One region of the Pedobacter frigiditerrae genome, then DNA from elsewhere that is predicted to be linked to it. Evidence: riboswitches for the same ligand, from Rfam matches in the RefSeq annotation. Region 1 holds a riboswitch; the other holds the start of a gene.
What was found. Region 1 has a riboswitch for fluoride ahead of R2Q59_RS12975 (voltage-gated chloride channel family protein). Riboswitches for the same ligand answer to the same signal wherever they lie in the genome.
Positions count from the first base shown of each region.

Region 2: another riboswitch for fluoride. It lies ahead of R2Q59_RS02100 (hypothetical protein); the one in region 1 lies ahead of R2Q59_RS12975 (voltage-gated chloride channel family protein).

Region 1 covers NZ_JAVTSS010000002.1:536,906-540,957, reverse strand. Annotated here, with positions in the region: gene R2Q59_RS12980 (TetR family transcriptional regulator C-terminal domain-containing protein) at 1-138, opposite strand, end outside; gene R2Q59_RS12975 (voltage-gated chloride channel family protein) at 259-1,566, opposite strand; fluoride riboswitch at 1,593-1,658, opposite strand; gene hutU (urocanate hydratase) at 1,747-3,417, opposite strand; gene R2Q59_RS12965 (hypothetical protein) at 3,528-3,818, shown strand; gene R2Q59_RS12960 (TonB-dependent receptor) at 4,009-4,052, shown strand, end outside.
Region 2 covers NZ_JAVTSS010000001.1:475,686-479,737, forward strand. Annotated here, with positions in the region: gene R2Q59_RS02090 (hypothetical protein) at 532-735, shown strand; gene R2Q59_RS02095 (four-helix bundle copper-binding protein) at 756-992, opposite strand; fluoride riboswitch at 1,322-1,390, shown strand; gene R2Q59_RS02100 (hypothetical protein) at 1,433-1,987, shown strand; gene R2Q59_RS02105 (EamA family transporter) at 1,992-2,405, shown strand; gene eno (phosphopyruvate hydratase) at 2,464-3,744, shown strand; gene R2Q59_RS02115 (voltage-gated chloride channel family protein) at 3,763-4,052, shown strand, end outside.

The DNA.
Region 1 (4,052 bases):
AAATGATGCATAAAAAGCATAAAAATCAGCCTCTGTTATTTTTAGCTTCTTAACAAAACTATAAACTGATTTAGGTTGCTCATCGTGTGTTAAAACGTAATCGATATAACCTTTTTTGATTTGCGCTTGAGTTGCCATTTTCTTTTTATTTAAAAACGTAAAAAATGTTGGTTTGGTTTCCGAAACCACTCAAAATTAAGACTTTATTTATCACGAATTTGCAATAAAATAGAGATAGAATTATTCTAATTTAAGCCGTCAAATCTCTCCAATTCGTTTATTCAAATAATTCTTAAATCTGCTATGCTTAGCTTCTCCAATTACTTGTTTGCCATAAATTCCGGTAGGGCCCGAAAGTAAATAAGAAATGGTGCAGGCAATGGCAACGTACACTCCACATTCGCTGCCAAATAATTCCATCGCCATAATTGTACAGGCTAAAGGAGTGTTGGTTGCACCAGCAAAAACGGCAACAAAGCCCATTCCAGCTAAAAGCCCAACTGGTAAAGGCAAAAATAAAGACAAAGCACTGCCTAAGGTTGCACCAATAAAAAATAATGGAGTTACTTCGCCTCCCTTAAAACCAGCGGCTAAAGTGAGTATAGTTAATGCCATTTTAATGGCGAAACTATAAGTTGGTAATTGATGGTTAAATGATTCAACAATGGTCGGAATACCTAAACCAATGTATTTTGTAGTGCCTGATGAGTAAATAATAACGACTAAAATTAAACCACCAATTAATGGTCTAAGTGGAGGATATTTTATTTTCGATTTAAAGAAAGCGCCTACAAACTGCAAGGTTTTACTAAATGTAGCAGCACATAAGCCAAAAATAATGCCTGCAACTATTGCATAAATAAGGTTTAAGAAAGAAACATTCGGAACAAAGTTGATGTGATAAACGGTATGGTGTGTGTTCCATAGCTTGGTTACCAGATCTGCAATAATTGCCGATGCAAATGCAGGAAAAATCGAATTGTATTTTAACTTTCCAATTAAAAAGACTTCCATTCCGAAAATTGCACCAGCCAAGGGTGTTCCGAAAACAGAACCAAAACCTGCAGCAATTGCGGCAATAATTAAAATCTTTCTTTCTTCTGGAGTTAGCTTAAACGGTTTGGTCAGCTGGTCTGCAATTGCGCCTGCCATTTGTAAAGCAGTACCTTCTCTACCTGCAGAACCACCAAATAAATGTGTAGCCATTGTGCCTAAATAAACAAAAGGCATCATTTTAAATGGAATAGTTTGTTTGGGCTCGTGAATGGTATCAATCAATAAATTGTTGCCAGCTTCAACATCTTTGCCCCAATAATAATAGAGCAAGCCAATAAGCAAACCTGCAATTGGTAAAAAGCCAATTATCCATAAATGATTTTCGCGGAAATTGGTAACCCATTCTAAAGATTGCAAAAATCCGGCAGATGCTGTACCAATTAAACCTCCTACAATTAAACTGATAAACAGCCATTTTAAGATGTATGGAACAGCAGGATATTTCCTGAAAAAAACTAAAATATTAAGATTGATTTTTTTGCTGACTGATTTTTCTTTCTTTAATGACATAACTCCCTGATTAAATGTTTTTACATTCATAACCAGGCGTCATCAGCTTTTTAGGGCGGTTCAAATAGGAAGACACCATTTCCTTACAACAAACTTAATATTAAATTATTATTGGACAAAATTTTATGATAATCATCCGATGAATATCTGCAATTCGCTTTATATTCATCGGATGACTAATTAGTCTTTCAAACCCAACCTATGTTTTCTTAATGTATCTTTTGCAATATCATAACCAGCATCAGCGTGACGGATTACGCCCATTGCAGGGTCGTTATGTAATACACGCTTAATGCGAATTGCTGCATCTTCCGTTCCATCTGCAACGATAACCATACCAGCATGAATAGAATAACCAATGCCCACACCACCACCATGATGCAAAGAAACCCAACTTGCACCACCAGCTGTATTAATCAAAGCGTTTAATATCGGCCAATCTGCTACGGCGTCAGAACCATCAAGCATAGCTTCAGTTTCGCGATTTGGAGAAGCAACAGAACCTGTATCCAAATGGTCGCGACCAATAACAATAGGTGCTTTTACTTTTCCATCTGCTACCAATTTGTTAAATGCTAGACCAGCTTTTTCTCGTTCGCCTTGTCCTAACCAACAAATTCTGGCAGGTAATCCCTGAAAAGCTATTCGTTCTTGTGCCATTGTAATCCACTGACGTAAACTTTCATTTTCTGGAAAAAGTTCTAAAATCAATTTATCAGTTTCATATATATCTTGTGGGTCGCCGCTTAAAGCTGCCCATCTAAAAGGTCCTTTTCCTTCACAAAACAAGGGACGAATATAAGCAGGTACAAACCCTGGAAAATCGAAAGCGTTTTTAACACCTGCTTCTAAAGCTCTTCCTCGTAAGTTATTGCCATAATCAAAAGTAATAGCTCCACGTTTTTGTAACTCCAGCATTTGCTGAACGTGTTTTGCCATGGTGGCATAAGAACGCTTGGTATATTCATCAGGATTTTCTGTTCTTAAAACATTTGCTTCAGCAACACTCAATCCCTCTGGGAAATAACCAATCAATGGGTCGTGTGCAGAAGTTTGGTCGGTTAATGTATCTGGAACAATATTTCTATCAATCAATCTTTGTAAAAGCTCAACTGCGTTGCAAACTACACCAATTGAAAGTGCCTTGTTTTCGTTTTTGTATTGCAATGCTTTGTCGATTGCTTCATCAATATCATAAGCAATCTCATCAATATATCTGGTTTCTAAACGCTTTTTGATGCGCCATTCTTCAACATCCGCCGCTAGGCAAACCCCTTGGCTCATGGTGATTGCCAAAGGTTGTGCGCCGCCCATTCCGCCTAAACCAGCCGTAACATTTAAAGTTCCTTTTAAATTGCTTTGAAAATGTTTTTTTGCAAGAGCCGAGTAAGTTTCGTAAGTGCCTTGAACAATTCCCTGCGAGCCGATGTAAATCCAAGAACCAGCGGTCATTTGGCCGTACATCATTAAACCTTTATCCTCTAATTCATCAAAATGTTGCTGTGTTGCCCATTTTGGAACTAATTGCGAGTTAGAAATCAAAACCCTTGGCGCATCTTTATGAGTCCGTAAAACGCCTACAGGTTTACCCGATTGAATTAATAAGGTTTCGTCATCTTCTAAGTTTTTTAAAGCTTTAATGATTAATTCTAGCGCTTCTTTGTTACGAGCAGCTTTGCCTCTTCCTCCATAAACAATTAAATCTTCTGGTCGTTCGGCAACCTCAGGGTCTAGGTTATTTAACAGCATTCTCAACGCTGCTTCTTGTACCCAACCTTTACAGGTTAATGTATTTCCGGTTGGTGTGTTCTTAACTTTTAGGTTTAAACCTTCGTTTATATTTGTGGTCATATCAAGGCAATGTTACAAGCCAAATGTAGAAAATTATTGTTATTTGTTTAGGTTTGCCATAGAAATTGAAAAAGCGACGTTTACATATTCAACGAATTTTAACCTTGGTTATGCTTTGGGTATTTTCCCTTGCCATCACACCTTGGAGCGCTTTGCATCATCATGTAGAAGTTGCTGCTAATTCTGTCGAAAAAAACTGTACACATAAGGTTCACGTTAAAACAAACGCTGATACCTGTCTGATTTGTAAGGCTCATTTCGAGAAGAATTATACACTTTCAAGCGCAAATTTTATCACTTATTTAAACAGTAAGTTGATGTCTAAGAATTTGCCAATTGTAACCAGTTCATACACCGAACTGATTTCTACCTCGTTACGAGGACCTCCAGTTTTTTCGTAATATCTCTATTACTTTGACAAACTTGTCGACAGCTGCTATATAGTTTGTCAAAGTTTATCATTTTGAACTTTGACAAAATAAAGGCTAAACGCATAAAATTTTGTCAAAGTAGAATTACAAAATCTTTATTATCTAATCGTTTGATAAACGATGGCTTTAAGCTATTCAGTTTATACTTAAATATATTAATATGAAAAAGATACACCTATTACTGGTTGTACTACTTATTTTTTT
Region 2 (4,052 bases), on a different contig from region 1:
AGCCTGTAAATCAACGATTTACAGGCTAGTACCCCCGGGCGTACTGAAATCGAACCAGTTCATGGATGATTTGAACATAATTGCTTCAATACTAATGTGATAATTAAGATGAGTTATTTTTGCATGCGGAATTGTTTTTTGCAACAATTCTTTGGTAATTTGTATTTGATCTGCTTGGGAATACAATTGTAACTCCCACTAGAATATAAATATGCATACAACTGATAGTACAAATGCTTCAATATTGCTACAGGTTACAAATAAGTTTTCTTTGAGCCTAGCATAACGGAAATCTTGTCTTTGCTGCGCAGAAAATCGGAATTAAAATTGGATTGCTAACCGAAGAGCTTGAACTTTAAATGATTATAGCTTGGTTTCACTACACAAGATATACAGGCCATGAACATAAGCTATCTCAAATGATTTTGCTAATATTATCATTAGAATTTTAGATACATTTAATCCTTCGTTTTTGATATAGCGCAAATTATCAAAAACTCATCATCAAAAACTAAAATTCTGATTTGAATAATGGAATGGGTTTATGATAATCAGCAAAAAGAAAAAGAGATATTTAATGATTGTCTGGAACGTTATACTTTGCTTAAATGCATCAGCATTTGCTTAGAGTCGCTTATCAAAAAAGGAGGGAATAATGAAAATAAAATGAATGGAATAAATTTGCCTATTTATAAAAATGAAAGGGCAACTAGAATGCTGCCCTTAATCAATTAATGCTCACGGTGATTGGCATCTTAAGCAGCTACTCCTGTCATTCTTCTGCATTCTTCCGCACAAGCCTTACAAGCATCTGCACATTCCTGACAATGCTGGGTATGATGATTACTACACTCATCTCCGCATTGCTGGCAAATATCTGCGCAAATACGGCAAATGTCTTGAGCAAAAGAGCTACCCATACTCATCAATTGAGCGGCAGAGTAGCAGATGGCTGCACATTGCATATCAAGCTCAATACACCGCGCCATCATTTTCACGTCTTCTTCCTGAGTGCATGAACTTGCACAATGATTGCAAATTGAAGCACACTTTAAGCATGCATCAATACAGTTTTTCCATTCATGGTATCCCATAACTTTAATTTTTTAGGGTTATAAAAAAAATTCCTATATAGATAACATGTTTATTTCCAGGCGGTTTCATTTTGTTTAAGAAAAGCTTTAATCCCGTGATATGATGCTTGTTTAAACGGTAGAAGAATAAGAAACTGGTTCTCGTATTCAAATAAGGAGGAATAGTGATAAATTAAATTCTCAACACCTACTTTAAGATTTTGCACATCATTTTATTAGTATTATATTTGCAATACGGAAATGGTGTCCTTCCGATTCAACCGCTTTTTTCAAAAGCTGATGGCGCCTACAATAGAAATTCCAGCAGGTAATAAAATCTGCCGGTCAAAGTATTGTAGGTGAAAAAATTAAAAATAAATTCTCAACTCTTATTGCTGGCAGCTATCTTAATTGCGCTTGTCTTACTTTGTCTGTCTGCCAAAGTGAGATCAGTGTTAGCAATGGTCCTGCCGGTTGAAACTGAATGGTTCTTGTGGATAAATCAGCACCATAATGCATTCTGGGATACGATCATGTACTGGGCCAGTGATAAGCGTTTTTGGCTTCCTTTTTATGCCTTCATTATTTATTGCCTCTTCCAGAATTTCTGCAAAAAAATTTGGCAGGTTCTTATTACCATTGCGCTACTAGTTGCTAGTGCAGATCAGATTGCTTCAGGACTGATTAAAAACACCGTTAAGCGTCTACGCCCTTCCCATGAACCGAATCTAACTACGATCATTCATTTAAGTAAAGCAGGTGCGGGTGGGATGTATGGATGGCCATCCGCTCTTTCATCACCTATCTTCAAAAGCATTCTTTCCGCTGGTTCGGCATTTACCGGATCATTGCCGGAGCAACGGTTCTTGTACTCATTTACTTTGGAATTATTCAATAACGGAAAATTAACATAAAACTATGTGGTGGATCTACGCGCTATTATCAGCTTTCTTTGCTTCCCTTACGGCCATCTTTGCAAAAGTCGGCGTAACCAATGTCAATTCTGATTTGGCTACTGCCATACGAACGGTGGTAATACTGATTGTAGCCTGGGGGATCGTAATGGCCAGAGGCGAACTTAAAGGAATTACGGAACTGTCAAAGCATAACCTGCTATTTCTTTTTTTATCTGGCCTTGCCACCGGCTTGTCCTGGATATTCTACTACAAGGCTTTGCAGATCGGGAAAGTGTCCCAGGTCGCCCCTGTTGATAAGTTGAGTGTTGCCCTAACTATTATACTTGCAATGGTGTTCCTGAAAGAAGCTCTTACCCTGAAAGTATTCTTTGGTGCCCTGCTGATCATTGGGGGAACACTGGTTTTGATCTTTTGAGAAACTCAATTATTTGTAAGCAACCGAAATACTAAAAATCAATATAAAACAAAAAACTATGAAATTAACTAAAATTCATGCCCGTGAAATTTTGGATTCCAGGGGCAATCCGACAGTAGAAGTAGAAGTCACTCTTAACGGAACAACAGCAAGGGGTATTTCTCCATCCGGGGCAAGTACGGGTGAAAAAGAAGCCGTAGAGCTTAGAGATGGTGATCCAGAGCGCTATAATGGTAAAGGCGTGGAAAAAGCAGTAAAAGGGATTAACGTCGAAGTCGGCAAATCAGTCACCGGCTTATCCTTTGAGGGTCAGCAGGCCTTCGATGATCATATAATTGGTCTGGATGGAACCGAGAATAAATCAAGGCTCGGCGCAAATGCGATGCTTGCGGCCTCAATCGCCTTCGCCCGGGCTTCGGCCGTTGCAAAAGGGATTCCCTTGTATAGGCAGCTAGTGGAAAGGGAAGGTTACGTAATGCCCGTACCGTGCATGAATGTCATTAATGGGGGAAGGCATTCTGATAACAACATCGATTTTCAGGAATTTATGATTGCCCCTCATAACGCCCCCTCGTTTAAGGAAAGTATCCGTATGGGCGAAGCTGTTTTTCATTCCTTGAGAAGTCTGCTAAAAGCGAAAGGCTATTATACCGGAGTTGGTGACGAAGGTGGGTTTGCGCCAAATCTGAGTTCTAATGAGGAAGCCGTCCAAATCATCATGGAAGCGATACATATTGCCGGTTTTGCTCCAGGCAAGGATATTTCCCTTTGTCTTGACCCAGCGACCAGCGAAATGTGGAATAATGGAAAATATGAATTTTATAAAAGTTCTAAAGAACGGATCACAACAGATGAAATGATTGGCTTTTGGGAAGGATGGTTAAAAGAGTACCCAATTATCCTGTTGGAAGACGGGTTGGGCGAAAACGATTGGGAGGGATGGAAAAAGCTGACCAGCCTTTTGGGAGACAAAGTGGAATTGGTTGGAGATGATATATTCTGCACCAACCCGAGTATTATCCAGCAGGGAATCGACCAGGGCATTGCAAACAGCGTACTGATTAAATTGAACCAGATCGGTACAGTTTCCGAAACGCTAAAGGCCGTAGAACTAGCCCAAAAAAACGGTTACAATTGCTTTATTTCTCACCGCAGTGGTGAAACTGAAGACACGACAATTGCGGATCTGGTTGTCGCTACCGGTGCGGGGCACATCAAAACAGGAAGTGGCTGCCGCTCTGAAAGGGTATCTAAATTTAACCAGTTGCTTCGGATAGAAGAAGAACTTGGTGATAGGGCATCATTTGCAGGAATCAATACTTTTTATAAAAAATTATAAATCAGCCGCTAACCTACAATGAAACATAATAAATTTTTATTTGAACACCTTTCGGTTTTTAAATATGCGGTTCGATGGACGCTGCTTATACTTCCTGTTGCCATTGCAATAGGAAGTATGGTTGCCTTGTTCCTTTGGCTGCTAGGCTGGGCCATTCACTTTCGCTTTCAGCATACCTGTCTCATTTTTCTGCTACCTTTAGCAGGTATTGTGATCCACCTGATTTATCAGTCAGTTGGTAGGTCCTCAGAAAAAGGAAATAACCTGATCATGGATGAAATCCATAGGCCGGGTGGTGGAGTGCCCAG